Regions from separate parts of the Tissierella sp. MB52-C2 genome, predicted to be linked through region 2. Evidence: a T-box and tRNA genes for the amino acid it is inferred to sense, from the RefSeq annotation. Region 2 holds a T-box; the other holds one or more tRNA genes.
The links. The T-box of region 2 lies ahead of thrS (threonine--tRNA ligase). A T-box ahead of a tRNA ligase gene usually reads a tRNA of that ligase, here a tRNA-Thr.
Positions count from the first base shown of each region.

Region 1: it encodes a tRNA-Thr, which carries the amino acid that the T-box ahead of thrS (threonine--tRNA ligase) is inferred to sense. The anticodon was not compared.

Region 1 is NZ_CP133261.1:3,408,308-3,424,885, reverse strand. It holds gene RBU61_RS17230 (ABC transporter ATP-binding protein) at 1-279, shown strand, start outside; gene RBU61_RS17225 (M55 family metallopeptidase) at 272-1,186, shown strand; gene RBU61_RS17220 (ABC transporter ATP-binding protein) at 1,402-2,334, shown strand; gene RBU61_RS17215 (ABC transporter permease) at 2,336-3,391, shown strand; gene RBU61_RS17210 (ABC transporter permease) at 3,378-4,502, shown strand; gene RBU61_RS17205 (FeoA family protein) at 4,675-4,890, shown strand; gene RBU61_RS17200 (ferrous iron transporter B) at 4,893-6,647, shown strand; gene RBU61_RS17195 (nicotianamine synthase family protein) at 6,660-7,226, shown strand; gene RBU61_RS17190 (lysylphosphatidylglycerol synthase transmembrane domain-containing protein) at 7,235-8,236, shown strand; gene pssA (CDP-diacylglycerol--serine O-phosphatidyltransferase) at 8,217-8,786, shown strand; gene RBU61_RS17180 (AraC family transcriptional regulator) at 8,812-9,477, opposite strand; tRNA gene RBU61_RS17175 (tRNA-Arg) at 9,649-9,725, shown strand; gene RBU61_RS17170 (serine hydrolase domain-containing protein) at 9,845-11,308, shown strand; gene RBU61_RS17165 (YafY family protein) at 11,601-12,506, shown strand; gene RBU61_RS17160 (hypothetical protein) at 12,566-13,273, shown strand; gene RBU61_RS17155 (pyridoxamine 5'-phosphate oxidase family protein) at 13,298-13,738, shown strand; gene RBU61_RS17150 (GNAT family protein) at 13,782-14,249, shown strand; gene tadA (tRNA adenosine(34) deaminase TadA) at 14,534-14,986, shown strand; tRNA gene RBU61_RS17140 (tRNA-Thr) at 15,025-15,100, opposite strand; tRNA gene RBU61_RS17135 (tRNA-Asp) at 15,221-15,297, opposite strand; tRNA gene RBU61_RS17130 (tRNA-Glu) at 15,417-15,491, opposite strand; tRNA gene RBU61_RS17125 (tRNA-Ser) at 15,698-15,786, shown strand; gene RBU61_RS17120 (TVP38/TMEM64 family protein) at 15,959-16,578, shown strand, end outside.
Region 2 is NZ_CP133261.1:2,384,807-2,401,384, reverse strand. It holds gene RBU61_RS12055 (putative sporulation protein YtxC) at 1-728, shown strand, start outside; gene hisS (histidine--tRNA ligase) at 829-2,139, shown strand; T-box leader at 2,463-2,659, shown strand; gene thrS (threonine--tRNA ligase) at 2,712-4,622, shown strand; gene ftsH (ATP-dependent zinc metalloprotease FtsH) at 4,672-6,234, opposite strand; gene pepV (dipeptidase PepV) at 6,372-7,769, shown strand; ribosomal protein L20 leader region at 7,957-8,089, shown strand; gene infC (translation initiation factor IF-3) at 8,096-8,623, shown strand; gene rpmI (50S ribosomal protein L35) at 8,640-8,831, shown strand; gene rplT (50S ribosomal protein L20) at 8,865-9,215, shown strand; gene RBU61_RS12015 (TrkH family potassium uptake protein) at 9,314-10,645, shown strand; gene RBU61_RS12010 (TrkA family potassium uptake protein) at 10,661-11,317, shown strand; gene RBU61_RS12005 (RNA methyltransferase) at 11,319-12,113, shown strand; gene pheS (phenylalanine--tRNA ligase subunit alpha) at 12,299-13,321, shown strand; gene pheT (phenylalanine--tRNA ligase subunit beta) at 13,341-15,734, shown strand; gene zapA (cell division protein ZapA) at 15,833-16,405, shown strand; gene RBU61_RS11985 (DUF3656 domain-containing protein) at 16,409-16,578, shown strand, end outside.

The sequences.
Region 1 (16,578 bases), 1.0 Mb from region 2:
GGTATAGATACTTTTATAGATGAAAACTATAATCTATCTGGAGGTCAGAGGAAGAAAATAGAAATAATAAGATGTCTATCCAAGAATTCATCTATTTATATATTGGACGAACCTCTAGCCAGTTTAGATGCTGATTTTAAAAATAAATTCGATTATATACTAAATAAATATTTTTCAGATAAAACAGTAATAATGATTGAGCATGGAAACTATAAATCTGATTTTTTTGATAGATACTATAAATTTAAACACGAAAGCCTAGAGGTGCAAAATGGATAATATATTGATTATAATCGATTTAGAAGGAATTATTGGAGTTGAAGATTTGTGGGATAATAAGAGGAATGAGGATTTATTATATAAAGAAATAGCTACAATTATAAACTCCATACCTAATAATATGAATATATATCTATGCTATGACCATAATGATGGTATATTCCCTAGTAATTTAACGGAGAAATTAAGTCATGGAATCAATATAATCAAGAAAATAAGAAATATTGATTTTAGTATTGATTATAAAACAGCTTTTCTAGTGGGTTTTCATGGCAAGAAAAGTGACCATTGTAGGTTCCCTCATACCTTTAGAGATGAGATTCAAATATTATCTTTAGGAGAAAAAGAAGTGGGAGAAATTGAAATGGTAGTTAATTTTTTATCATACTACAAGATCCCGGTTTCATTGATAAGCACCGAAGCCTCGGTAATTGATTACCTAAATTATAATTGCATATATCATGACATAGACAAAGGAGATATGTCTTCAATATACTTAAACCTAGAAAATGATGTAAAAAAAGCCCTTAATAGTGAAATCTCATTGTCCAAATTTGATGATTCTAAGGTTAAAATTATTTACAATAATTATGTACAAAGAAGAGTAAAAGAATTAGAATTGGATATTAAAATTTCTTTTAAAGATACAATTGATTTTTTTAGATATCTGCCTAATTTGCACATTCCTTTAAATCATATAATAAGCAAAGATCTTAAAAATATGTTTGAGGAATTAGTGAGAAATAGACCTGAATCCTTGGAATTAGTGAAAGATGAGAATATAAGAAAATTATTAGATAAAGATATAAGTTCACTAACTTATCTTGATTTATATGAAATATCGCAATACTTTTATAAAATAAAAGATGATAAGAGTGCTAAATTTGAACTTCAACCTAAAGAGTAAAAACAACTCTAAACAGCCAAAGCTTGATATTCTATCGAACTGAGGCTGTTTAATTTTTTGTGTAATTACTTATAGTTATAAATATAAATATATTTTTCTATATTATTTTTCTTATAATATGACAAATGTCATACTATATTGTGATTCTATACACTACAATGAAAAACTCCAAATACATATAATTAAATTAAGATGAAATAGGGGGAGTGATTTAAGTGGTAGTAAAAGTAAATAACTTAGTAAAAAGATATAAGGAATTAATTGCCCTTGAGCATTTTAATATGGAGGTTGAAGAGGGAGAGATATTGGGACTTTTAGGACCTAATGGTTGTGGTAAGACTACGGCAATAAACTGTATTCTTTCATTATTGAATTTCGATAAAGGTGAAATACAAATATTTGGAAAGAAAATGACTCCAAACTCCTATGATATTAAAAAACAGATAGGAGTAGTGCCTCAAGAAGTTTCAGTTTTTGAGAATTTAACCGTAAGAGAAAATATAGATTATTTTTGCGGACTTTATATAGAAGATAAAGTTAAGAGAAAACAATATGTAGAAGAAGCTATAGAATTTGTAGGGCTGAAGGATTATGTAAAATTCTATCCTAAGAAATTAAGTGGAGGACTCAAAAGAAGACTAAATATTGCTTGTGGTATAGCTCATAAACCGAAGTTGATTTTTTTGGATGAACCTACAGTTGCAGTAGATGCACAAAGCAGAAACTTCATATTAGATGGAATAAAAAGGTTAAATCAAGAAGGAAGTACTATTATATATACTACTCATTATCTAGAGGAAGCAGAAATGCTCTGTAAGAGAATTATAATCATGGATAATGGCAAAAATTTGGTTTCAGGAACTAATGAAGAATTGAAGGCTATGATAACAACCACTGAAAAGATAGTAGTTGGTTTCTCAGATATTGAAGATAAAGAGATTCAGAAGATCAGAAAAATTCCTCATGTAATAGATATAGAAAAAAGAGAAGATGATTATATAATAAAGTTTGAAAATGGACTAAACAATTTATCAAATCTATTGGAGTTTATAAAAGAAAATAACCTTACCTATACAAAATTATATAGCCAGCTGCCAACATTAAATGATGTATTTTTGGAGTTAACAGGGAAGGAGCTTAGGGATTGATATGAAAAGTATATTTAGAAATTGCATATATCAAGGAAAAAATTTATATAGAGACAAATCTTTTCTTTTCTGGACTTTAATATATCCAATTATAATGGCAATATTTTTCTACACAGCCTTCAATGGAATGATAAATATACAACTAGAGAATATAGATATAGGAATAAGCTCTCAAAATCCTATTGCATTTATATTGGAAGAAATTGAAATAGTAAATGTTCATAAAATCTCAGAAGAAGAGATAAATGAAAAGTTAGAGAATGAAGAAATTCAAGGATTTATTGACGATGATTTTAATTTATTAGTCAAAAAATCAGGAGTAAATCAGACTATAATTAAAGAGATATTGGATCAAATTAAACAGATGGAAAGTTTAAGTGTTCCCATTGAAAAATTTGATTTTACAGTGGAATATATTTCAGAAACAAATCAAAAAGCAGATGTTGTAATTATAATATTTTATTCACTAATTGCAATGGTTTCTGCATATGGAATTTTTCCTGGAATTGTAACAGTAATTTTGATTCAAGCAAATCTGACTAATCTAGGAAAGAGAATAAATATAACACCTCTGCGAAAGAATGAATTTCTATTGGCAGGTGTTATAGTTTCATTAATCTTAAATTTACTTTCAAACGGCATATTATTGATTTTTATAAAATATATCTTAAAGATTAATTTGTTTACAGAACTAAAGTACAGTACAGTGCTTATAATAATGGGAAATTTATTTGGAGTAGCCCTCGGAATGTTTATTGGAGCTTCCAATAAACAAAATGAAAATACAAAGACAATTATAGGTATTATGATTACTTTGGTTTTATCGGCTTTATCTGGGATGATGTCACCTAATATAAAGATTTCAATTGATCAGAATATTCCGATATTAGGAAGAATAAATCCCATATCTATAATAACCAACAATCTATATAGGATCAATCTATTAGGGAGCACTAAAAGTGTAGGTGAAGGAATCATTATTTTATCAATTTATTGTGTAGCCTTAATCAGTATATCCTATGTATTTTTAAGGAGGAAAACCTATGACAGTATATAAGTATTTTATTAAGATAGCACTAAAAAACAAAGGCGTTATTCTCTCGTATACTATAATATTTTTTATTCTATCAATATTAAATAGTGGCAGCAATGCTCAAAGGGAAATCAGCTTCACAGAAACAAAGTTTACTATTGGAATAGTTGATAACAGTAATAGTGAAATATCTAGAAGCTTAACAGATTATCTAGGAAAGAAGAATAATACAACCTTCATAGAGGCAGATGAAGAATATATTAAGGAGCAGGTGTTTCTCCAAATAGTAGATGCAGTAATTATCATTCCAGAGGATTTTGACGAAAGGGTAGTAAATAAGAAAAATGCCATTGAATTATTTAGAGATGATAGAAATGTAGCATCTTATCAAATTGAAAATCAAATCAATAAATTTATTTCCTTTGCCAATGCAACCTATGAAGATGGGAAATTTGGTTTATCCAATGTAAGTACTGCTTTAGATGAAGGGATAGAGGTAAATATAGTTAAATCTGATAATAATATAAATCAGAAGATGAATACATGGTTTAAATTTTACTTTAATTATGTCTCCTATATAATAATGGCTTTATATATTTCTGTAATAGGGTTTGTAATGACTGACTTTATAAATAAGGAAGTTGAGAACAGAAGAAAGATATCTTCAATAAAGTTTTTGAAATTTAATAGAGAAATATATTTAGGACAGTTGACAATAGCAAGTTTTCTAACATTAATATTTATATTTGGAAGTATTGTTTTGAAAGGAAAATATATTGGAGAAGTGAACTTTTCAAAATATGTAGTCAATACAATAGTATTTTCATTTTCTGCATTATGTCTCGTATTTTTAATCAATAATATAACACATAATAAATATATTATATCTGGGGTAAGTACAGTACTATCTCTTGGAACTTCGTTTATATCAGGAGTAATGGTACCTCAGCAATTTTTAGGAGAAAAGGTATTGACAATAGCTAAATTTTTCCCAACATATTATTTTGTAAAGATAAATGAAATGGATATTAGCTCTCTATTAGATGTAAAGTATGAAATATTTATGCAGTTATTGTTTGCCGTGGTATTCTTATTAATGGGGCTATATTTTTCTAGAGCAAAACAAGTAAATTAAAGGACTGGTCTATAACGGAGTTATAGACCAGTCCTTTTAAATTAAGTATATTATCTAAATAAATCGTAAGATATCTAAATAAAAAATCTAAAGGTAATGTTATACTTATAACAATCATAATGATAATTGTTATCAATATATGATTTAATACAATTAATAAAGGAGGACGGAGATGGTACTGACTAATTGTAAAAAAACTTATGACTATAAAATTAAAGATTTGCCAGATTTACATTTATTAAAAGTTCTAGGTCTTAGAAAAGGAATAGACTTTAAGGTTCAGAGCAAACAGCCTCTAGGAGGGCCAATAGTAGTAAAAGTAGGTAATAGAAGTATAGCCATAGCAAAAGATGTAGCAAAAGAAATAGTTGTTCAGGAGGTAAGTTAGAAATGGGATGTCACTCTAATAATCAGGGAAGTATATCTCTTGATGATAAAATAAAAATATTACTTATGGGAAATCCCAATGTAGGAAAAAGTGTAGTATTTTCTAAGTTAACAGGAGTCCATGTAGACAGTTCAAACTATGCTGGTACTACTGTTGATTATACCGTAGGAGATATTAATTTTAGAAATATTGAAGGGGTAATGATAGATGTACCAGGTACATATTCCTTAGAGGCTAGTTCTGAGGCTGAAGAAGTAGCAGTAGGTCTATTAGAAGAAGGGGCAGATGTAATTATTTGTGTATTAGATGCTACTCACTTAGGACGAAACTTAGATCTGGCAATTCAACTTCAGGAATATTCTACTCCTATTATTTATTGTTTAAACTTAGTAGACGTTGCGGCGAGACAAGGGATCACAATAGATGTAGAACAATTATCTAAGGAACTAAATGCTCCTGTGATTCCAACAGTGGCAATTAAAAATACAGGACTTACGGATTTGATTTTGAAATCTGTAGAACTATCAGGTACAACAAAGGATCCAGAGCCTCCATTAGAAGATGAAGAAAGATGGAATAGGATCAATAAGGTTATAGAGAAGGTAGAGAAGAAAGAAGAAAAAGAACCAACTTTTATGGAAAAACTAGAGAATTGGACTGTACAACCGTGGCCAGGTATACCTATAGCTATTTTAGTATTAATATTATCTCTAGGTGTTGTAGTTGGTGGAGGAAAGGCTCTTAGATCAGTAGTACTTTTACCTTTAGTAAGAAAGGTTATTATGCCTTTTCTTACAACGATAGTTTCTGCAATTATACCTGCAGGGATTTTTAGAAATCTATTAGTAGGGGAATTTGGTATATTGATTATAGGGATAGAGTGGCCATTTGCATTGATTCTTCCTTATGTCTTATTATTCTATGTGGTTTTTTCCTTCTTAGAGGACAGTGGATATTTACCTAGGATAGGAGTTTTGGCAGACGGAATACTTAGTCGTATAGGAATCCAAGGTGGAAATATAATACCTATTATGATGGGATATGGATGTGCTGTACCTGCCATAGTAGGTACAAGGGCTGCCACTACGTATAAGGAAAGAATAATGGTTGCAGCTTTAGTTTCCTTTGCTATTCCTTGCGCTTCTCAAACTGGTGCATTTATAGCACTTTTAGGAGATAGATCTATACCTGCTTTAATATTGGTTTATATGATGTCTGTACTAATATTACTATGTGTAGGTGTAATTATGAATAAAGTCATACCAGGAAAAGGGCAGCCAATGCTTTTAGAAGTACCTAATCTATTGTTACCAGATAAAAATGCTTTTAAGAAGAAGCTAAAAATAAGAATGAAACATTTCTTACTTGATGCAGAAGGTCCAATGTTTATAGGTATATTAATAGCTGCAATAGTGGCAGAAACAGGCATATTAAATGAATTTAGCAATATAATAGGGCCTTTAGTTGAAGGATGGTTAGGATTACCTAAGGAAGCCAGCCTATCTCTATTGCTAGGAATAATAAGAAGAGAATTGGCAGTACTTCCATTACTTGAAATGGATTTAAACACATTACAATTATTAGTAGGTTCAGTAATGGCACTATTTTATCTACCTTGTTTATCAGTTTTCGGCGTACTTACAAAGGAATTCTCCTTAAAGGTATCTATAACTATAGGTGTTATAACGATTATATCAGCTTTCCTATTTGCAGGGCTAGTAAATCATATTGGTCTGTTTATAATGGCTGTACTTTAGCGGGTGGAATTTATGATAGTGACTTGGACAAAATGGATGGAAAAAAGGATTTCCTGTTCAAATTTTCTAATTAGATTATATGAAAAATATTATAAAAAGATTGTTAGGAATGAAATAAAACTAGCTGATGTAAAAATAAACGATAGAATACTATGTATTGGGGGAGGATCTATTCCATGTACTGCGCTTCAAATAGCAAATTTAACAGGAGCAAAGGTAGATGTAATAGATATAGATAGCAGGGCAGTATATAATGCTAGAAATGTAGTAGAGAAAATGGGATTAAATAATAAGATATATATAACAAATACCGGAGGAGAAGAAGTAGATATATCTTCCTATGATGTTATACATGTGGCACTGCAGGTTACACCTAAGGAAGAAGTAGTAGAGCATATATGGAGCAAAGCTAGAAAAGGTACTAGGATATTGGTTCGTATGCCTAAGAAGAATCTAAGGTATTTCTACTCAAATATATCAAATGAATACTTAAATGAAAAAGAAAGCTGTACTAGGAATTGTTGTTTAGACAACGAGTTAAATACGATGAAAGAAGTCCTACTTATGGTAAAGAATTAGGTGAGATTATGAAAAAATATATATTGTATATCTTAACTATTATAGGAATAGGATTTGTATCTATATATTTTGATTGGGAAATGGTTTTAATTAATCTTAGATCCATGAATCTTTATATACTGATAATAGCATTATCTTTACAATTTTTAACAATGGTTTTACTAAGTCTACAATGGAAGTATATGGTTTCTTGGATTCAGAGGAATTGTAGGTTTATAGATGCTTTTAGAATAAATGCTAAGGGGAATATTGTAGATGCCATAACACCGGGAGTAAAGATGGGTGGTGAACTAGCTAGGTTATATCAGATTAAAAATAGGCTAGACTTAAGTTACGGTGAAGCTACTGTAGTTGTAGGATTACAAAAGACCATTAGTCTTTTTAGCTTTCTTTCTTTAACTATAATAAGCTTAATATGGTTTTATACTACAATGGGAAATCACTATAAATCGTATTTTAATTTATTTTTATCAGCAGTAGTTGTATTAGCCTTAGGATTATTTGTTTTATTGATCTTGTGTGTAAAGCCCAATGTTATAAAAAAAATATTATATAAGTTTTCATTGAAGTCTGAAACAATTATAAAAATAGAAAATGCATTTGGGCAATATAGTTTATCAATAGGAAAGTTATTGGAAAATAAGCTACAGTTTTTAATTCAAATATTATTGGGAATTTTTATATGGATATTATTTGCCTTTAAAATGGCTTTAGTAATCAAGGGATTTAATATGAAACTAGATTTAATTTCAATAGCTGCAATAACATATCTGACCTATATAGTTGGTATGATACCTTTGTTACCTGGAAGTATAGGCAGTTTTGAAACTAGTATGGTTACGCTCTTAGTAATGAAAGGAATTCCAGTGGAGAAAAGTATAGCAATATCTGTAGTATTTAGGTTTGTAACTTTTTGGTTTGAGTTTGGATTAAGTTTTATAATGTTAATCTTAGATAAATTAAGGAGATATTTTGTAAAGGATGATGGATATGCTAAAGGCAGAATCTAGAGAGCATAGAAAGTATTATGTATTACCAGCTATGATAACATATTTTAATATGTTTTTAGGAGCCATAGCAATATTTATTAGTAATACTACAGATATGAATAAAATAAAGATGGCTTGTGTACTAATTTTATTAGCTGCTATCACAGATAAGATGGACGGATTTATTGCTAGAAAACTTAATATGACTAGTGAATTTGGACGAGAACTAGATTCACTATGTGATTTAGTATCCTTTGGATTAGCTCCAACAATAATTGGATTAAATATACATGGCAATTATTTAGGTTTATTGGAAATAGCAGTGTCTTTATTATTTATAGGCACAGGGATATTTAGACTTGCTAGATTTAATATTGAGAAAGAGACATGCTATATCATAGGACTACCTATTACTATCGCAGGCGGAATATTAGTAGCAAAATATATTATAGATATTAATTATAGGATAATGGAAAGCTCTTTAAATTTATCTTATGAAAACCTTATAATAACTATAATATTATCATTCCTGATGATAAGTACATTTAGAGTGAAAAAACCTAATATTTAAAAAATAAGACCTTCTATAGAAGGTCTTATTTTTTAGTATTAAGCTTAGTTCTATATTCTTTTGGAGTTACACCTTCTACCTTTTTAAATACATAGCAGAAATAACTCTGACTACTAAATCCACATTCTATGGTTATATCCAATAATGAAAGAGAAGTATTCTGTAGGAGTAGTTTAGATTTATCGATTCTTATCTTATTAATAAAATCAGAAAAGCTATATCCCGTACATTTAGAAAATAAACAGGATAAATAACTACTACTGATATGTATTTCCTTAGCCACATTTCCAAGGGTTAGATTTTCATCTAGATTGCTATATATATAATCTAAGGCTTCCATAATAATTGGATTTTTATTTTTCATATCTTCCATGCTTTGAATATCTAAATGGAAAAATATTAAATCTTTTCCTAAGGAGTAAAGATCTTTTACACAAGGCTTTTTTTCTATTTCCTTTATCATGCAAACTCTTTTCTCGTATAATATTTTTTTACATACAGGACTATTAGAGGCATTGATGTATAAAATTGAGCTTAGAGATATTAAATAATTTTTTATAGATTTTATATAGTTTACATCACTAAAATCAAATTCCTTAATATTATTAAAAATTCTATTGTAATAGTATAAGGTTTTAGCTTTATTTCTACAATTTATTTCTTTAAGCAACTGATTTTCTAGATGTACCATAGTCAACCCTCCAATAACTAACAAACTTAAAATGATAATCACTATCAGTTATATATTATATCAATTTTAATGGAAAAATTCAAACATGGTTAAGTAAAGAAATCAGATATTTCGGCTTTCTTCCTCCTTGACATATATATAAAGATATTATAAAATATATTGGTAAACTATGCACTGGTAGCTCAGTAGGATAGAGCGACGCCCTCCTAAGGCGTAGGCCGGGGGTTCGATTCCTCTCCAGTGCACCACGAATGATAGAATAAGACAGATGTAAGATGGCATCTGTCTTATTCTAATTTTTTATGTTATTCTAAGTTGAAAATAATTTATATTATCCGTATAGGCATTTTTTATAATGGAGGCCTCAATGAAAAAGATCATCGTTACCATGATAGCATCACTTATACTATTCACAGGATTTGCAACACCGGTTTATGCGCTATCGGACGCACAATCTGTGGCAATACAAACATTGCTGGATGATGCCTGTCGTATATCAGGTGTACCGAGCATGTCAATTTCTATAATCGACGGGGATGAAACATTCTACTTTTCCTCTGGCTACGCAGACCGTGAGAAAAGGTTGCCTGCCAATGAAAACACTCTATACGAGCTGGCTTCGGTTAGTAAGGCTTTTACTGGTGTGGGTATTTTACTGTTAGAGGAGCAGGGACTACTGTCCATGACCGATCCTATTCAGAAATATCTGCCTTGGCTTACGATGGAGTATAAAGGGATGCCTGTTGATATGCAGAGCCTTACACTTAATCACTTCTTGCACCATACCAGCGGCTTGACAAATCGAAAGCATGTTCAAAGCATCCCGCAAGGCAGTACGCCAGATATGTTGCGAAAGACCGTGGAAGCATTGGTGGATGCTGAACTGGCATTTCTTCCCGGTGAGCAATACGAGTATGGAACTGTCAATTATGATGTATTAGGTTTGGTTATTGAGGTTGTGTCTAGTCAAAGCTATGAAAACTTTATGACGGAGCAGGTATTTCGCCCCTTGGGCTTATATCATACTTATGTTTATAAAGAAGAAGCCAAAGCAACCGGGCAACTGGCGCAGGGCTACCGATCTTCTTTTTTTATAACAAGCCCATATGACGCACCAGATTATGCCGGTAACAAACCGGCGGGATACATCATGTCTTCTACAAAGGATATGGCGCATTGGATGGACATACAGATGGGTGATGTACAGAATATACCCGAAGTATTTAAAGCGGTTATCATGAAATCACATCATGGAGACGTATCTGTTCCGGATGTCAATGGGATGTATTATGCGGCGGGATGGATGGTAAACGCTGACAAAACAATTATTGAGCACTCGGGGAGCAATCCCAATTTCTCAACCCAAGTGGTAATACTGCCAAATGAACGAACAGCTTTCTGCCTGCTAACCAACGGCGCTAATACCAATATCAGTCTGGTAAAAAGCATTAAAGATATATTGGACGGCAATCTTACGCAGTCGTATAAGATAAGTGGCATACAGCTTTTGGACATGATTCTTTCGTCTGCTACAATTATTGTTTGCCTGTTGTCTGTCATTTTCTTTATTTTGGGGTTACGCAGAAAGAAAATGAATGAGCGGCAATCAATAACAAAAAAAGGAATACTCATAACCGTTGTTTGGCTAATGGTTACTGTTGCCATATGCATTATGTGCTGGGTTTTCCCAATGGTCTTCGGATACGATTGGCCAACGTTACTTGTTTGGCAAACATATAGTATCCTTACAGTTTTGATTTCACTGGCGCTATTAACTACTTCTATTACATTTTTTGTATACACTCGCCAGCATAATGCCGTGTCCCGATAATGAGCATAATCTTACCTGCATCTATTTTGACTTAATAACACAAAAATAAAGCTGTAAGTCTTTAGAAATAAAGACTTGCAGCTTTTTTATGGCTTTACACTTATCTGTTGCCGAAAATAGATATGATGAAGGAAACTAGTCTATATAAGATTTTTTTGATAACACATGAACACGACATATGAGTGTCGTGTTCATGTGTTATAATGTTAAATAGGAGGTAATTTTATGATTGGAGAATTTTACCGTAGTGTTTATCCTAGTGCTGTAACGAGAGAATTGGAGGCGGGTGTCCATGAAGATTGACCGCTTGCTTGGAATACTCACAATCTTGCTTCAAAACGAGAGAGTAACGGCTCCATATCTCGCTGAGAAATTTGAAGTTACCCGCCGTACCATTGGTAGGGATATTGACACTATGTGTCAGTCGGGCATACCGATTATCACATATCAAGGAAGCGGCGGTGGTATTTCTATTGCAGAGGGTTTCAAGCTAGACAAAAGTGTTCTGACTGTTGATGAGCTTTCAGGGATTATTGCTGGGCTTAAAGGTATCGGAAGCGTATCGGACAAGTCTCATATTGAGAAAACTCTAGATAAATTATCTGCCAATAAAGATATGGTCGTATCACTACGAGAGCCTATTGTAATAGACCTTGCCTCTCATTACAAAGGTAGTTTGACGGAAAAGATTGAACTTATTAAACAGGCTATTCATGAGCATAGAATAATTGAATTTGACTATTATTATGAAAAGGGAATTACCCATCGCCATATCGAACCATACTTTATAATTTTCCAGTGGACAGCATGGTATATATTTGGATTCTGTCAAGACCGAAAGGATTGGAGATTATTCAAGATAATGAGATTATGGGATTTATACCTTTGTGCTGAAACCTATATTCCACGTGAAATTCCACCTGAAAAGAGAGATTTCAATGCCCATCTTCCAGATGATAAAAAGCTGGTTGCTCTATTTGACTTATCAGCCCGCTATCAGCTCATTGAAACATATGGGCTCCAGTGTTATACAGAAACGGAAGAAGGTCTGCTCCGTCTTGAAATTGGCTATACAAATATGGATTTCACCATATCATGGCTTTTGGGATTTGGAGATAAGGTAAAGGTAATAGAACCTGCTCATATGGCGGAACATATAAAAAGAATTGCTGATAATATTTTAGAATCTTATAGATAAACAGGACAGGGTGTTGTCCTGTTTAATGTGATATGATCTTCTTTAAAGGAGGGTTTTGATTGAATGGTAAGGAGATAAAAAACTATGGAGATTTTGTTAATACCTTATTGGATGTGGGGTTTTCCATGGGTGGAGGAAACAGCGAGGGGATTTTTTCCGTAATTCCATGGAATTGGAAGGAAATACCCCCTTACGAGACGCCAGTTTGCTGGCATACAGGAAATCCGGAAACTGACCCCTGGGAGTGGCGTATACGTGTGTTGGATCAGCGTAAGGATATTGCCTATGCAAAACTATTTTTTAGGAAAAGCGGATATATTGCCAAGGAATGGGCTCCCTATTTTCTTGCTGTTAGGCGTGAGAATAGAAGCTTTGATGAGGAATACTCAGAGGGTACAATCAGTAACTATGCGAAACGCATTTATGATGCTGTCATTGAGAATGGAACTTTGCCCTTACACGGAATAAAGCAGTTGGCAGGATTTGGGAAGGATGAAAAATCTCAATTTGATAGAGCCTTAACGGAGTTGCAAATGAAAATGTATTTAACTATGTGTGGAAGACAGCAAAAAACATCCCAAAAAGGAATGGAATACGGTTGGTCTTCAACAGTATTTTGCACAACTGAAAATTTTTGGGGTGAGGACATATTTGATAAAGCTGCAAAAATTGAGAAGGATGAGGCCATTGAAAAGATAAGAGAGCGTATTTTTATGCTTAATCCCCATGCAGAGTCAAAAAAGATTTTGAAGTTTATTAAAGGCTAAAAGAGTTATTACGGAGGTGGTGAAATGAGTAAAGAGATTATTAAAAAAGCAGGGGAAATTATTCGTCAGAATACAGCACATAATTCATTGGTAGGTTCAGAGCCTTATTGTGTTCTGGCACTTATTGACAAGGATGGCCATCCTACTGCTTCAACAATTACGGCATCAAAGTCTGATGGAATTAATTGGCTTACATTTTGTACTGGACTTAAAAGCAATAAGGTAAAGCGTATAGAAAACTGTAACCGTGCCAGCTTATGCTTTAATAAGGACGGTGCATATAATATAACTTTAGTGGGAACTATTGAGATTGTAACAGATATAGCTGTGAAGGAGGAAATGTGGTATCCAGGAATGGGACAACATTTTAAGGGTTCCAATGATCTAGAATATTGTGTTCTGCGTTTTAAGACCAATAGATATAATCTTCTAGTTGATTGGCAGGAAGTTGAGGGAGTATTGTGAAGAAAGATAAAGTCTTTAGAATAAATTTAAATGGGGAGATTGTATGAGTTTAATTACTGAAATGACAAAAGATTTAGCTGAAGATATTTCAAATTGGATTTATGAAGAGCCTTATTCCATATATAGCTTAGAAAAGAATCGAGAAACTATTCTTGAGCTTATAAGTGGTGATTATTATGCTTTTATTGATGATAAAAATCAATTGTCTGGTTATTTTTGTTTTGGTAAACCAGCACAAATCCCAACCTATGACTATATATACTCTGAAGAAGCTTTAGATATTGGATTAGGTATGAAGCCGATTTTATGTGGAAATGGACTAGGATATACATTTTTAAACGCCGGAATGGATTTTGCCCAAGAGCAATTTCAAGTTGAAAAATATCGACTGACAGTTGCTTCCTTTAATAAACGTGCTATTAGTTTGTATGAAAAAGCTGGTTTTACCATATTAAAGACTGTTAATCATTCCAGGTCTGGAGATGAATTTTATATAATGGTTAGAGAATAAAGAGATTGAACAGCATTCTTTTTATATTTTAAGAGTACTTTACGCTATCTTGACACCACGGATATGTACTGTTATTATAACAAATAACTGGTATAATATAGAGAATTAAATATATAAGGATAAAATTAAGATTTTTCTCTTATTGATTAGTAAGTTTTCATATTTACATTAAATAAGCTATCTGAAAGTAGAGGAAAATATATTGTATATGGCGGAAATACAGCTAATAAGGTAGATATTAGTATATAAAAAGATGAATTTTAATTTAGTGATAGGTGATATTGATGGATATTTTTTATATGAAAGAAGCTTTAGAAGAAGCTAAAAGAGCTTATAGCGCCTACGAAGTTCCAGTAGGTGCTGTTGTTGTTTATAAAGGAGAAATAATTGGTAGAGGTTATAATCAAAGGGAAACAATAAGTGACCCTACGGCCCATGCAGAAATACTTTCAATTAAAGAAGCAAGCCAATGGCTTCATGCTTGGAGATTACTTGATTGTACCATGTATGTTACCTTAGAGCCTTGTGCCATGTGTGCTGGTGCCATAGTTAATTCCAGAATAGGTAGGTTAGTTATAGGTGCTAGAGATCCTAAAAGAGGATGCTGTGGAACTATAGAGGATTTAACAAATCACCCTAAGTTTAATCATAGGGTAGAAGTTGAATTTGGAGTATTGGAAGATGAGTGCAGTAGTATAATATCTGAATTTTTTAGAGAATTAAGAAGAAATAAATAAAAAAACATTAAGACTTAGTCTTAATGTTTTTTTATTTATGGAGCTGGCGAGAGGAATTGAACCCCCAACCTACTGATTACAAGTCAGTTGCTCTGCCGATTGAGCTACGCCAGCAAACCTATATTTTCGCAGTCTCGCAACTCAAATCTATTTACTCGTTACACTCCTATAGATTTGGTGCTCGTTGCGTTTGACCTACATCAACTCACTGTCGTTCGTTGTGTTAGGTCATAATGGCGACCTGGAAGGGACTCGAACCCTCGACCTCCAGCGTGACAGGCTGGCATTCTAACCAACTGAACTACCAGGCCATTACATATTTTCGCAGTTTCGTAACTCAAATCTATTTACTTGCTATGCTCGTATAGATTTGGTACTCGTTGCGTTTGACCTACATCAACTCACTATCGCTCGTTGTGTTAGGTCATAATGGTGACCCCACCGGGATTCGAACCCGGGTTACCGCCGTGAAAGGGCGATGTCTTAACCGCTTGACCATGGGGCCATATGGATTGCCAAGAGACAACCTTCTTAATATTAACATGGATCATTATATTTGTCAAACATAATTTTATATTTTATTAATTAATTTCTTAAAATGATAATTTATAAAATATTAAACATAATTAACGAAATATTATAACTCTTCTTTTATCCTATAGAAATTTAGAGTTACTTTATGCTATAATGTATAGGAAAACTTTTAATTTAGGAGAGATGTCCGAGAGGCTTATGGTAGCGGTCTCGAAAACCGTTGTGCAAGATGTCTTGTACCGTGGGTTCAAATCCCACTCTCTCCGTTAAATCGCATATATTTTCGAAAAGATGCCTTAAATAATACGTATTATTTAAGGCATCTTTATATTAATCTAGTCTATATTAAATAGCAAATCATAGAAAAAATTAATTTTATTAAAGGTTGTAGCTATGTTAAAATCATATCGTCATTATAATAGAAGAGGGGTGTAAATATTGAAAAAATCCACATGGACAAAATTAATTATTGTTCTTTTATTAGCTGGAATATATTTATTTGTGCCACAGGTTAATTTAGTAGTAAAAGAAGTAGTTGGACTATTTGGGAAAGGCGATGTAGAAGTAATTAAAGATTATATACTTTCCTTTGGTATATGGGCACCTATTATATCATTTTTACTTATGATATTTCAATCAGTAGCAGCACCACTTCCAGCATTTCTAATTACCTTTGCTAATGCAGGATTATTTGGATGGGTTAAGGGAGCCATACTTTCATGGTCATCTGCCATGGCAGGAGCAGTTTTATGTTTCTATATCTCAAAGACATATGGAAGAACTACGGCAGAAAAATTAACATCTAAATTTGCCTTAAGGGAAATAGACAGCTTCTTCGATAAATATGGTAGAAACGCAGTATTAATAGCTAGACTTCTACCATTTATATCCTTCGACATAGTAAGCTATGGAGCAGGATTAACTTCCATGAGCCTATGGTCTTTCTTTTGGGCTACGGGACTTGGACAACTTCCAGCTACTATAATTTATTCCTATGCAGGGGAAAAGCTAACAGGTGGAGCAAAAACATTTGTCACGGGACTACTTATATTATTTGG
Region 2 (16,578 bases):
AATTTACCTTGGATAATAAAAGAAATTTAGAAGATATTGCCTTTTATAGAGCAATAGCTAATTTAGTTCAAGATATTATTTTGGAAATATATATTAAACCTATAATTATAGATAGAGTGTTAAAAATATGCGGTGATTATTCATCAGAAGATAAAGAAACAATATTTGCATCTGCCCATTCAACAATATTAAATGAAAATTATTATATAAAAGAAAAAAGTAAAATCAATGAAGAAATTCTTAATTATATAATTGAAAATAATAATATAGTAATAGATGGATTTATGAATTTTAGATTAAGAAAATATATATATGTATTGGATATTTCAATTGAAAAATCCATAGGAGAGCTTGAAGTAGAAAAGGAATATCAGGAATTTATGAATATGCTCCAATATTTTGTGGAGATACAGGAACCAAAATATGAATTAGTTAATGTAATAATTAAAAATAATGATTATTTTTTACTAGATAATGACAATAATACAATAGAAAATGGTTTGTTAGAGTATACACCAGAGGAAGAATTCTACAAAGATATAAGTAAAGCTGACCTTTTAGTAAGTTCTTTAATAGTTATCTCCCCTTTAAAGATAAAGCTTCATGTTGAGGAGGGAGAAGAAGAGGAACTGGTTTCAATAATCTCTCAGGTCTTTGGAGATAAAGTGGAATTCTGTCATGGATGTGAAAAATGTGAAATAAAGACCAAAGTTAAAAAAGGTAAGTGAAGAAGAAGTTGATTAAATCAACTTCTTTTTCTTTAAAATAATTGGAAATAATAGTTTTATCTGTTATTATAATAATAAAAGATACATATGGAGGTATATTATGAGTAAAGATATTGTTAAACCGTCAATTTTACCGGGATTTATGGAATTAACACCAGAAGACCAGATTTTATTTAATAAAATGTTAGATACAATTAGAAAAAATTATGAAAAGTTCGGATTTCTTCCAATAGACACGCCAGTTATAGAAAAAACAGAAGTACTTTTAGCTAAAGGCGGAGGAGAAACTGAAAAACAAATCTATAGATTCGAAAAAGGAAGCACTGATATGTCCTTAAGGTTTGATTTAACTGTACCTTTAGCAAGATATGTAGCTCAACACTATTCAGAGTTAAACTTTCCATTTAGGAGACACCATATAGCAAAAGTATATAGAGGAGAAAGAAACCAAAAGGGTAGATTTAGAGAATTTTATCAATGTGATATAGATATTATAGGAAATGGCAGTCTTAATATAATAAATGATGCTGAAATCCCTTCCGTTATTTATTCTACTTTTAAAGACTTAGGATTTGATTCATTTACTATAATGATTAATAATAGAAAAGTTTTAAAAGGATTTTTCCAGAGTATAGATATTGAAGATTCTACCTTTGTACTTAGAGCTATAGATAAACTAGATAAAATAGGTATAGATGGTGTAGAAAAAGAACTAAAATCCTTAGATATTACAGATAATGCTATTCAGAGAATAAAAGAATTTATAAATATAAAAGGATCAAATGAGGAAGTATTAGAAGAACTAAATAATTTAGGAATTGATAATGAAGTATTCAAAGAAGGATTAGAAGAACTAACTGAAGTGAATAGGTATATTAATCTTTTTGGAGTGCCAAAGGACAATTACAAAATAGATTTAACAATTGCTAGGGGACTGGATTATTATACTGGCACAGTGTATGAGACTTTCTTAGATGAATATCCTTCTATTGGTTCTGTTTGTTCCGGTGGTAGATATGATGATTTAGCCACTCACTATACTAAGCAAAAATTACCAGGAGTAGGTATATCCATAGGTTTTACTAGACTTTTCTATCAGCTGATGGCGGCTCAAATTATTAAATCAGAGGATAATTCCCTAACTAAGGTTCTGATTATTCCAATGGATGGATTTATAGATAATGGAGTAAAAGCTGCCAATGCTTTAAGAGAGTCTGGAATATATTCACAAGTCTATTTAGATGGCGGAAAGATTGGTAAGATATTCAACTATGCAGATAAGCTAAATATTCCTTATGTTATAGTAATAGGTCAAGAAGAAGCTGAGAATAATACTTATTCCTTTAGAAATATGAAAACGGGAGAACAACAAAATATTTCCTTAGAAGAGGTAATCGAAAGTTTAAAATAATCACTACTCACAACTATACTGAAAAATAATAAAAATCCACACTCACTGTTTCGGACACGAATAATTCTATAGCTCATTCCAGCTAAAAATCCTACAGTTTGCAAACTCGCTACGCTCAAACAGTGCAAACTGCTTAACGGCTTTCCAGCTTACATTCACTAAGAATTAAATCGTGTCCTGCAAATGTTCCCTTAGTATTTTTATTATTTTTCTTGCTCAATGTAAATGGTAACGTTTAAAATAAAAATATAATGGTATATATATGAATAATTCCTTGACAGATAGATATCTTAATGTTAGAATATTAAGACATAAATTAATATTATTAGGTATTGATGGGACCAGTAGTATATTATTTACTTTTAGAGAGAGGAAATCGTGGCTGAAAGTTTCCTTAAGATAAAAATATATGAAGACTACCCCTGAACCGAATCCAATTGAAGGATTTCCGCTTTTTAGCGTTATATAAATTGAGAAGTAACTAGGGTGGAACCACGAAGCTTAGCCTTTCGTCCCTACATATTAATATGTAGGGATGAAAGGCTTTAATTATTTTTTGAGGAGGAAAGGAAATGGAAAAGATAAGAATAACATTACCAGATGGTGCAGTTAGAGAATATGAAAAAGGCATAGCTGTATTAGATGTGACTAAGGATATATCTGAAGGATTGGCAAGAGTTGCTTTAGGGGCAGTGGTAAATAATGAAACAAAAGGTATGCAGGAAGCTATAAATGAAGATTCAACATTTAGGGTAGTTAAGTTTGAAGATAAAGAAGGAAAAGCTATATTTTGGCATACATCAGCTCATATAATGGCTTTAGCAGTGCAAAATCTATTTCCAGGAGTTAAATTTGCCATAGGACCTGCCATAGATAGCGGTTTCTATTATGATTTTGATACAGAGCATAGATTTACTCCAGAGGATTTAGAAAAGATTGAAAATGAAATGGCTAGAATAGTTAAAGAAGCCCAGTTATTAGAAAGATCTGTAATGGATAGAAATGAAGCTCTAGAATACTTTAAAGAAAAAGGAGAAGTATATAAAGTAGATTTAATTGAGCATTTTCCAGAAGATGAGGAAATATCATTCTATACTTTAGGAGAATTTACAGACCTTTGTGCAGGGCCACATTTATATGATACTAAGAAAGTTAAAGCAATTAAGCTTTTAAGTATTGCAGGCGCATATTGGCGTGGTGATGAGAAAAATAAAATGCTGCAAAGAATTTATGGAACAACTTTTGAAAAGAAAAAGGACTTAGAAGAACATTTAAATAGATTAGAAGAAGCAAAGAAAAGAGACCATAGAAAATTAGGTAGAGAATTAGATTTATTTAGTATCCATGAAGAAGGACCAGGATTCCCATTTTTCCATCCAAAGGGAATGGTTATTAGAAATATACTAGAAAACTTTTGGAGAGATGAGCATACTAAGAGAGGCTATGGAGAAATAAAAACACCTATTATATTAAATGAAGGTCTATGGCATCAATCAGGACACTGGGATCATTATAAAGAAAATATGTATTTTACTCATATTGATGAAGGGGACTATGCTATAAAGCCTATGAACTGTCCCGGATCTATTTTAGTATATAAATCCAAAATGTATAGTTATAGAGATTTTCCTCTTAGATTAGGTGAATTAGGATTAGTTCATAGACATGAATTATCTGGTGCACTACATGGATTAATGAGAGTTAGATCCTTTGTTCAAGACGATGCACACCTATATATGATTCCTTCACAAATTAAGGAAGAATTAATTAATGTAATAGAATTAGCAGATTATATGTATAATATATTTGGATTTAAATATCATATAGAGTTATCCACTAGACCAGAAAATTCTATGGGAACTGAAGAACAATGGGAAATAGCAACAAATGGTCTTATAGAAGCTTTGAAAGAAAAAGAAATAGATTATATTGTAAACGAAGGTGATGGAGCATTCTATGGTCCTAAGATTGACTTCCAATTGGAAGATGCCATAGGTAGAACTTGGCAATGTGGTACAATTCAGTTAGATTTCCAAATGCCAGAAAGATTTGACCTAACTTATATAGATAAGGACAATGAAAAGAAAAGACCAGTTATGATTCACAGAACTATATATGGTAGCATGGAAAGGTTTATGGGGATATTAATAGAGCATTATGCAGGTAAATTCCCAGTATGGCTAGCTCCTATACAGGCAACAATTCTTCCTATATCAGACAAATTTAATGATTATGCTTATGAAATTAAAAAATCTATGGAAGATAAGGGTATTAGAGTAGAGGTAGATAGTAGATCTGAAAAAATAGGTTATAAAATAAGAGAAGCACAATTACAACAAATTCCTTATATGTTAGTAGTTGGTGAAAAGGAAGTAGAAGAACAATTAGTGTCTGTAAGAAAGAGAGACGAGGGAGATAAGGGACAGATTAAAGTAGAAGAATTTATTTCTCAAGTAATTGAAGAAGTGAAAGAAAAGCAATAGACAATAACTCCGGTTTTTGATGCCTAGCATCAAAATCCGGAGTTATTTATTAATTGCTATTTATAGCACAAGGCAGCTCAGGTTTTTTATGATTCTTAAGTATATTGTCTAATTCTTCATTGTCGATAGTTTCGTTTTCCAACAAAGTGTTAGCTATACTTTGAAGTAAATCTTTATTTTCTTCTATTAGCTGAATTGCCTCTTTATATCTTTCATCTGTAATCTTTTTCACTTCAACTCTAATTACATCGGTATTATATCTCATAAAGGACTCATCTAAAGCCATAGTGCCTAGATTACTCATTCCATAACTACATACCATTTCCCTTGCAATATCTGTTGCTTTATTTAAGTCATCCTTAGCTCCAGTAGTTATCTCACCAAATATTAATTCTTCAGCAGCCCTCCCTGCTAATAGGCAAGTTATCTTATTTAGAAGTTCTGATTTAGTTAGCAAATACCTTTCTTCATCTGGAAACTTAAGTACATAACCTAAGGCCTGACCTCTTGGAACTATGGATATTTTCTGGACTATATCTGTCGCCAATATTTTAGAAACCAGTGCGTGGCCTGATTCATGTATTGCTACTGTTTCCTTTTCCTTTCTAAGGATACTAGGATTTTTTACTTCTAATCCAGCAAGGACTCTTTCAATCGCCGCATCGAATTCATTACTAGATATAATATTTTTATTTTTTCTTACAGCAATGATAGCAGCTTCATTGGCGATATTAGCCAATTGTGCACCAGATAAACCTGTAGTTTTTTTTGCTATGGATTTAATATCTATTGATTTATCTAAAGGTTTATTTTTAGTATGAACCTCTAAAATTTCCTCCCTAGCTCTAACGTTTGGATTGCCTACAAATATATGTCTGTCAAATCTACCAGGACGAAGCAAAGCTTCATCTAGTAAATCAAGTCTATTGGTTGCACCAATTACTATAACAGTTTCGTTAGAGTTAAATCCATCCATTTCTACTAAAAGTTGATTTAATGTTTGATCTTTTTCATTATTAGATTCTGAATTTCTTCTAGCACCTATGGCATCTATCTCGTCTATGAAGATAATAGCTGGTGCTTCTTTTTTTGCTTTTTCAAAGAGAGTTCTAACTCTTTTTGCACCTACTCCTACATACTTCTCTACAAACTCTGATCCAGAGGAGTAAAGAAATGTTGAATTAGTTTCTCCTGCCACTGCCTTAGCTAATAAGGTTTTTCCAGTACCGGGAGGTCCGTAGAATAATATACCCTTAGGTATTTTTGCCCCCATTTTCCTATACTTCATAGAATTATTGATAAAATCAATGGTCTCTTGTAATTCCTCTTTTATTTCATCTAGTCCTGCTACATCTTTAAAAGATACATCTGATTTATCCTTTTCTTTTCCTGTATCTTTTTCAACAGATAAAACAGAGGGGACTAATTGAGGTTTACTATCTGTATGAGTATAGAGAATAAATAGAATTAGGGTAATTGACCATATTAACAGTCTATCGCTAATTTTAAAGGAAGCAAAGTTCTCAGTTGGGAAGAAACCATCATAAATAAGTATAAAGGATGCAATTAGCCCTAATACTAAAAACAAAAATATTATTTTCTTCTTTTTCAAAATATCCCCACCTTATTATTTTTTCTAAACTTAGTGTAACCATTTAGTTGAATTTATATAAAAGAAAAAATAATAAAGTTGTATGAAAATAACAACAAAGGTATAATAATCATAAGTAGGAAAGGAGAATGTGTAGAATGAATTTTATAAATTTAATTGATGAATATAGGGAAGAAATTGTTAAATCAACTCAGGAGATAATAAAGATTAAAAGTGTGGAGGAAGAACCAAAGGAGAATATGCCTTTTGGGGAAGGCCCTTATAAGGCACTTCAATATGCTTTGGAACTATCAAAAAAATTAGGATTTGATGCTAAAAACTTAGAAGGCTATGCGGGATATGCAGAGTTTGGACAGGGAGAAGAGACAATAGGAGTTTTAGCTCACCTTGATGTTGTACCTGAGGGTACAGGTTGGACTTATCCACCTTATGGTGGTGAAATTCATGACGGTAAAATATATGGCAGAGGTACTGCCGACGACAAAGGACCTACTATTGCCACACTTTATGCTATGAAGGCTTTAAAGGAATCAGGTGTAAATCTTAATAGAAAGATTAGATTGATATTTGGTACAAACGAAGAAACAGGCTGGGGTTGTATGCATTATTATTTCAAACATGAAAAAGCTCCAACTATGGGATTTACACCAGATGCAGACTTTCCAGTTATATATGGTGAGAAAGGAATCATAGTATTTAACTTAGAGCAAAAGATAAATTCAAATGACTGTGACAGTATTAAAATTGTAGATTTAAAGGGGGGCAATGCTCCTAATATGGTGCCAGATTATGCAGAGGCTATTTTAGAAGTGGAGAATATAGATAGTTTTGATGAAAAATATAAAGAATATATAAAAGAAAAGAAGTATCCAATAACTATAAATATAGAAAATAATCAAGTAAAAGTAATGGCAGAGGGAATATCAGCCCATGGCAGTACTCCAGAAAAAGGAGAAAATGCCATTTCATATTTAATGGATTTCTTAGGATATATTTTTGAAGGCAAATGTGATATTTGTGATTTTATAAATATTTATAATGAAAGAATTGGCTTCAAGCATAATGGAGAAGGAATTGGATGTGGATTAGAGGATGATATATCGGGAAAGTTAAACTTTAATCCAGGGCTTATTAAATTAGAAGACGGTAAAATAATCTTAACTATTAATGTTAGATATCCAATAAAAACCACCTCTAAGGAAGTATATGATGGTATAAGAGCGAATATTGACGGAACAAAGTTAGAATTAGTAGAAGGTACAAGCGATAGTAAGCCTCTTTATGTTCCAAAGAATAGTTTCTTAGTGGAAACATTGATGAAAGTATATAAGGAACAAACTGGAGATATAAGCAGTGAACCTGTTACTATTGGTGGTGGAACTTATGCTAGAGCCATGGAAAATGCAGTAGCCTTTGGACCAATGTTTCCAGGTCAGCCAGATGTAGTCCACCAAAAAGATGAATATATATCTATAGAACATTTAATGAAGATAACTAAAATCTATGCCCATGCATTATATGAGTTGGCAAAATAAATATAATTAAAAACTTAATGAGTTGAATATTATAATTATTAATGATAGAAGCAACAAAATAAAAAGAGAATTTTAACTTTATGTTAATAATAGAGGATTTTTTAAAAGTAAAAAACAATAAATAAACAAAAAAAATATTTGACAAACAACTGTTGTTATCATATAATAATGGAGTAAATTAAATATTGGGTTTAAGTAGAAGTGTCCGCTTCTCACCTTATAGTTCTGCTCATAAGGTTATATAAAGAAGTCTTACTATGTTAAGACGTATTTTTCTATGAAATTAAGCGGGTATTCTATACCCGCTTTTAATATTTTTAAGAATAATTAGGAGGTGCTGTACTATCAAAGAGCTTCAGATTAATGAAGAAATCAGAGATAAGGAAGTAAGATTAATTGATGTTGATGGAGGACAACTGGGAATCGTGCCTATTAAAAGGGCATTGGAGATTTCAGAAGAAAAAAGATTGGATTTAGTAAAAATAGCTCCAACTGCTAATCCACCTGTATGTAGAATAATGGACTACGGTAAATACAAATATGAATTAGCTAAGAAGGAAAAAGAAGCTAGAAAAAATCAAAAAGTAATCAACATTAAAGAAATCCGACTAACACCTAATATTGAATCCCATGATCTAAATGTAAAGGCTAAGACTGCTGGCAAATTCTTAGAAGCAGGAGATAAAGTTAAGGTATCTGTTAGATTTAGAGGTAGAGAAATGGGTCATACAGAAATAGGTAGGGAAGTATTAAATGATTTTGCCAAACTGATCGAAGAGGTTGGAATCATTGAGAAACCGGCAAAATTAGAAGGAAGAAGTATGGTAATGCACTTAACACCGAAAACTGAGTAATAAAGGAGGTAACATCATGGCAAAAATGAAAACTCATAGAGCATCAGCAAAAAGATTTAAAAGAACTGGTACAGGCAAGATAAAAAGATTTAAAGCTTACAAAAGTCATATAACAGGAAAAAAATCACCAAAGAGAATTAGAAACTTAAGAAAAGGCACTTTAGTAAGTAAAGGCGACCAAAGAAGAATAGATTCAATGATACCATAAATAAAATTATAGATATACGGGGAGGTACTATAGATGGCAAGAGTAAAAAGAGCAGTAAATGCCAAGAAAAGACATAAAAAAGTATTAAAACAAGCCAAAGGCTATTATGGAGCGAAATCTAAGTTATTTAGAACTGCTAATCAAGCTGTTATGAAATCACTTAATTATGCATATATAGGACGTAAACAAAGAAAGAGAGACTTTAGAAAGCTTTGGATTGCAAGAATCAATGCTGCTGCAAGATTAAACGGAATGAGCTATAGCAAATTCATCAATGGTCTTAAAAAAGCGAATATTGATATAAATAGAAAAATGCTTTCAGAGATGGCAATACATGATGCAGCAGGTTTTGCTAAACTAGTTGAAATTGCAAAAGGTAATTAATTATAAAAGTTCCGTTATGGGACTTTTATTTTCTTTTACTTATAGATTTATTTTATTGTGAGATACTAGGATATATATAGTAATCAGGAGGCATTAGTATGAAAAAGTTAAAACGATTTCAATTAGACCCTCCAAAGGTTTTAGCATTAGGTTTTGCAAGTTTAATACTTATAGGAGCACTATTGTTAAACTTGCCTATGGCAACTAAAACAGGGGAGAGTATTGGATTTATCAATGCGTTATTTACCTCAGCTTCTGCAGTATGTGTAACAGGACTTGTAGTAGTAAATACAGGAGAGTTTTGGTCATTATTTGGCCAGATAGTAATAATTATGCTTATACAAATGGGAGGGTTAGGATTTATGACTATGGCCACCATTGGAGCATTGCTTATAGGGAAAAAAATTACCTTAAAGGAAAGATTAGTAATAAAAGAGCAGTTAAATCAAGAAACCATGTCTGGATTAGTAAGACTAACTAAATATGTTATTCTTTCTACCCTTGCCATAGAAGGTATTGGTGCTATTTTTCTATCCACTAGATTTATACCTATATATGGAAAGGTGAAGGGAATATGGTTTTCTATATTTCATGCTATATCTGCATTCTGTAATGCAGGATTTGATCTTACAGGAGACAGTATCGCACCATTTGTGGGAGATTTTACAATAAATATGACTATATCAGCTTTAATAATATTAGGAGGACTTGGTTTTTCTGTCTATATAGATATTACTAAGAATAGAAGCTTTAAAAAGCTTAGTCTACATTCAAAGCTAGTAATATCCATTACAGGAGTATTACTTTTAGTTGGAATGATAGTATTTTTCTTAATAGAATATGATAATCCGCTTACTCTTAAACCATTGAATCTGGGGGAGAAATTAATAGCATCATTTTTTCAATCTGTAGTTCCTAGAACAGCAGGATTCTACTCAGTTAATTTAGCCGGACTTTATGATACAACAGTATTTCTTACTATTATATTGATGTTTATTGGAGCTTCTCCCGGTTCTACTGGTGGAGGAATTAAAACTACTACTTTTGGAATTCTTATACTTACTACACTAGGTGTAATAAAGGGTGAAAGGGATATCGTTGCATTCAAAAAGAGAATAGGATATGATGTAATAAATAGATCTTTAGCCATAGCTACAGTGGGAATGATTTTAATTATTGCTGTGTCCTTTGTATTGACAGTAACGGAGCCTGCTAATTTTCTCGATGTTTTATTTGAAACTACCTCTGCCTTTGCAACTGTAGGATCTTCTAGGGGACTTACACCACATCTTACTGACTTTGGGAAGATAATTATAACATTGACTATGTATGCAGGAAGAGTTGGTCCTTTAACTATGGCATATGTTTTCTCTAGAAGAAGTAAACATGGTAATTTCAGATATTCAGAAGGCAATATTATAGTAGGATAGAAAGGAGACATTTTTATGAAATCATTTGTAGTTATAGGATGTGGAAGATTTGGTGGAGCAGTCGCTAAAACTTTATATAGCTTAGGAAATGAAGTATTGGCTATTGATAGATGTGAAGAAACTATTAAAGAAATAGCTGAAGAAGTAACTCATGCTGTTCAGGCGGATGTAATGGATGAAACAGTATTGAAGGATTTAGGATTAAGAAATTTTGATGTGGCAATTGTAGCCATTGGATCAGACTTAGAGGCTTCTATAATGGCAACTATAGTTACTAAGGAATTGGGAATTAAAACAGTGGTGGCTAAGGCCTTAACAGAATTACATGGAAAGGTTCTTAAAAAAATAGGTGCAGATAAGGTAATTTTCCCTGAAAGAGATATGGGGATTAGACTAGCACATAATTTAGCTTCTACAAATATACTAGAATTTATAGAATTGTCACCAGACTATAGTATTTTAGAAATAACTGCTATAAAAGAATGGGAAGAAAAGTCTTTAGTTCAATTAAAACTTTCTACTAAATATAGAATAAATGTAATGGCCATTAAGAGAGGTAACAGTATTAGTATTTCTCCAAATGGGGAATCAATAATTAAAGAAAATGATATACTAGTAGTTATAGGCAACACTAAGGACATTAAAAGAATAGAGCAAAAAGTTGGCGAATAATATGATTGAGATTACTAGTTCAAAAAACCCTTTAATTAAGGAGATAAAATCATTATATAGAAAGAAAGATAGAATGAAGAATAAATCCTTTATTATTGAAGGGATAAAAATTGTAGAAGAAGCAATTGATAACAACTATTCTATTAAAAATATAATATATACAGACCAGCTTTTCAAAACTAAAGATGGAGAGGATTTCTACCAAAAAATAAGGTCGCTAGAGAATATAGTTTATGTACCTGACAATATTTTTAAGGAAATATCTGATACTGAAAATCCTCAAGGCATATTGGGAATTGCAATGTATAAATACAATGGTGTTGAAGAAATATTTAAAATTGAAACTCCTTTTCTATTATTTTTAGATGGTATACAAGATCCAGGTAATATGGGGACTATCATAAGAACCGCCGATGCTTTTAATATAAGTGGAGTTATAATTACAGAAGGTTGTGTTGATCCTTATAATCCTAAGGTAGTCAGGGCTACTATGGGTTCTATATTTAGAGTGCCGCTATATTATACTTCTAAAGCTATGGAAGATTTAATGAAGTTAAAGAAGGAAAATATAAAAATATATTCTACTTCTTTAGATGGAAGTATTCCAATATATGATGCAGATTTTAAAGAGGGATTTATCCTTAGTATAGGAAATGAATCAAAGGGAGTAAGTGAGGAAACCTTCTCCCTATCGGATAAATTAATAAAAATACCTATGCCAGGCATGGCTGAATCTTTAAACGCAGGAGTAGCAGCTTCTATTATAATGTATGAGGCAATGAAGCAGAGAGCCTAATAAATCTTGTGTTTTGAATTTTTAGGTGCTATAATTGAGTAAATACTTTTACAATTTGACCTTTGATATTTAAGAGGTCTTGTTTTTTTATAATAAATAGAAAAGTTTCAGAAAAGGCTACATTATACTGTTCTGCTAGAAGCCTTTTTATACTATGATAAAGGAGTAGGAATATGAAGGAAAATATGAGAGATAGACTACTGGAAATTAAAGAAATTGCTTTAAATAGTATTGATAAAATATCGGCCTTAGAAGAAGTCGAACAATTGAGAGTAAAATATCTTGGAAAAAAAGGTGAATTAACATCTGTTTTAAGAGATATGGGAAAGTTAGCTGCAGAAGAAAGACCTATAATGGGTCAAATAGCTAATGAAATTAGAGATGAGCTAGAAATTTCTATTACTTCTATGAAAGAAAAGTTAACGGAAGAACTAAAAAGAAATAGAATGAATAAAGAAAAAATAGATATAACTATGACTACAAATAAGAAAAAATTAGGGCATAAACATCCGCTATTGGCCACTGTAGAAGAGCTAGAAGATTTATTTATATCCATGGGTTTTTCAGTAGTTGTAGGACCAGAAATTGAAACAGTTGAAAATAACTTTGATGCATTAAATTCTCCTGAAAACCATCCATCTAGAGATTTATCTGATACATTTTACATAACGGATGACATTGTCCTAAGAACTCATACTTCTCCTGTTCAAATTAGAGCAATGAAGGAAATGGGAGCACCCCTTAGAATTGTATCTGCAGGTAGAACTTTTAGATTTGATGATGTAGACGATACACACTCACCAATGTTTCATCAGTTAGAGGGTTTAGTTGTGGATGAAAATATTAATATGGCTAATCTTATCCACACATTGGATATATTTATAAAAGAGTTATTTGGTAGTGATATGAAGACTAGATATAGACCTCATCATTTTCCATTTACAGAACCATCTGCAGAAGTAGACGTATCCTGTTTGAAATGTAGAGGCAAAGGATGTCCTGCTTGTAACTTCACTGGGTGGAGTATGGAATTATTAGGTTGTGGTATGGTACATCCAAAGGTTTTAGAAAACTGTGGAATTGATTCTGAAAAATATAGTGGATTTGCTTTTGGAATGGGAATTGATAGAATCACCATGGTGAAATACGGTATAAATGATATTCGTTTATTATTTGAAAATGATAATAGATTTTTAGAACAATTCTAGATAGAAAAGGAGTGAAAATATGCTATTACCTGTAAAATGGTTAAAAGATTATATAGAAACAGGCAAGGATTCTAGGATATTAGCAGATGGACTTACTCTATCTGGATCTCATGTAGAGTCAATTATAAATTTAAATAAAGGCATAGAAAATATAATAGTTGGAAAAATTTCAAATCTGGAGAAACATCCTGACGCAGATAAGCTTACTATATGTAAAGTAGATATAGGAAAGGAAGTCCTTCCAATAGTAACTGGTGCTGCTAATTTACAAGAAGGAGACTATATTCCAGTAGCAGTTATAGGATCAAAATTACCAGGAGATATTGTAATTGAAAAAACAAACTTTAGAGGAATAGATTCCTTTGGAATGTTATGCTCTTTAAAGGAATTAGGATATAGTGATAATGTTATCCCAAAAGAGATGAAAGACGGTATATTCGTATTAGATAAGGAATATCCATTGGGAGAAGATATTGCTGCAATAATGGGATTAAATAATGAGGTAATAGAATTTGAAATTACACCAAATAGACCTGACTGCTTGAGCATTATGGGTATGGCAAGAGAAACTGCTGCTACTTTTAAAATTCCACTAAAAGAACCTGTAATTAATATAGAGAATGAGGTAGAAGATATAAAGGACTATGTTAATTCCATTGAAGTATTATCTAATAATTGTAATAGATATTATGCTAGAGTGATAAAAAATGTAAATATAAAACCATCACCACTTTGGATGCAAATTAGACTTATGGAGGCAGGAATAAGACCAATAAGCAATATAGTCGATATAACTAACTTTGTAATGCTAGAATATGGTGAACCATTACACGCTTTTGATTTAGATAAACTTGGAGGAAAAAAGATTATTGTAAGAGAAGCTAAAGAAGGAGAAAAACTACTTACATTAGATGAAGTAGAAAGAGAACTTAGTACTTCAGATTTAGTTATTGCAGATGAAAAAGAGCCTATAGGAATAGCTGGAGTTATGGGTGGATTCAATAGTGAAATCACCAATAATACTAAATGTGTACTTTTAGAAGGGGCAAACTTTGACCAAAGAAGTGTAAGACTTACATCAAAGAGATTTGGTTTAAGAACTGAGGCTTCCACTAGATTTGAAAAAGGGATTGATCCTAATTTAAGTCAACTAGCGGTAGAAAGAGTTTGTCAATTAATTGAAGAAATCGGTGCTGGAACAGTAGTTAAAGGAAATATAGATATATATAAAGAAGTAAAAGCAGAAACAACAATAGATTTAAGACCAAGTAGAGCAAATAAGCTGCTAGGAATTGATATTTCTATAGATGAAATGATGTCTTACTTAAATGGATTAGGTCTTGAATCAAGACTGGAAGGAGAATTAATTAAGGTAAATATACCAACCTTTAGACTTGATCTTAAAATAGAAGCAGATTTAATTGAAGAAATTGGTAGGCTTTATGGATTCCACAATATAGAAAGTAAACCTCTATTGGGTACTTTAACTAGAGGTGAGAAGCCTTATGGAAGAAGAATTGAAGATAGAACTAAGGATATTCTTCAAGGGTTAGGATTAAATGAAGTAATGACTTACTCCTTTATTAGTCCTAAGGCCTATGATAAAATCAGGCTTCCAGAGGATAGTCCTTTAAGAAAATATATAAGACTTATAAATCCATTAGGAGAAGATTATAGCGTAATGAGAACTACTCTTATACCAAATATGATGGAGCTTATTAGTAGAAACTATAATCGTGGGGTAGAGGAATGTTCTGTATATGAAATAGGAAACTCTTTTATAGCTAAGTCTTTATCTATTGAAGAATTACCTGATGAAAAGAAGGTCTTATCCATAGGAATCTATGGCAATAAGGATTTCTTCGATTTAAAAGAAATTGTAGATAAGACTTTAGGTAGACTTGGTATCAAAGAGGTAGAATATATTAGAGAAGAAAATAATACTAGTTTCCATCCTGGAAGAACTGCTAAACTTATATTAGATGGTGAGGAAATAGGTATTTTAGGTGAAATGCATATAGATGTTCTTGAAAATTATGATATAAAGGAAAGAGTATATATAGCTCAATTGGATTTTGATAAAATTGTTGAAAAGACTAATTTAGAAGTTAAATATACACCATTGCCTAAATATCCAGCAATGCTTAGAGATTTAGCTTTAGTAGTTAAAGAAGATATATTAGTGGGAGATATTCAAAAGATAATCTCAAAACATGGAGAAGGTCTAATAGAAAAAATTGAATTATTTGATATATATACTGGAGATCAAATTCCTGAAGGAATGAAGAGTGTAGCATATTCTATTACTTATAGATCCTATGAAAGAACTCTTCGTGAAGATGAAGTAAATAATATTCAAGAAACTATTATTAAAGATTTAGAAAATACTTTTGATGCAAAGCTTAGGTCATAAAAAGAGTAGATAATTCTACTCTTTTTTCTCCAAAAAGAAGGAGATTTAAAACTTATGTAGAATATATACTTATAAACTATAAAGGAGTGGTACAAGTTATGACAGAAAGAAAGAAAATAAACATATTTATAGATGGTCGTAACTTTACAGTGGTAGGAACAACTGATGATGAAGATTACGTCAGAAATCTAGCCAATTATGTAGATAAAAAAATAAGAGAATTAGCAAGTAAAAATGATAGATTATGTCAAACAAGTTCAGCTACATTAGCTGCTTTTAATATAGCCGATGAACTCCATAGAACTACATCAAAGTTACAACAATTAGAAAATCAATCTAAAGATCCAATGGAGAAATATGGCAACGTAATAAATGAATTAGAAAAAGCTAAAACGACTATTCAAAAGCTAGAAGCTCAAAATTTACAGTATAAAGATGATTTGCTTCAGACTAAAATTGAAAGTGAAAATGCATTAAAGGAAATGAAAAAACATGAACAGGCTTTAGAATTAAAAGAACAAGAATTAATAGAAAGTCAGAAAATGATTAAATCATTACAGGATAAAGTCTTTGATAATCAAATTGAATTAATTGAAACTAAAAAAGAATTAGGAGAAGTCCTAAAAATATTAGATAATGAAAAAAAGGTGTTTGCCAAGGAGGAAGTATAGTAGGTGAATAATGATATTGAATTATTAGCTCCTGTAGGTAGTATGGATTCACTTCATGCAGCTGTTCAGAATGGAGCAAATGCAGTTTATTTAGGAGGCAAACTCTTCAATGCTAGACAATATGCCTCTAATTTTGATTATGATGAATTAAAAGAGGCCGTTAATTATGCACA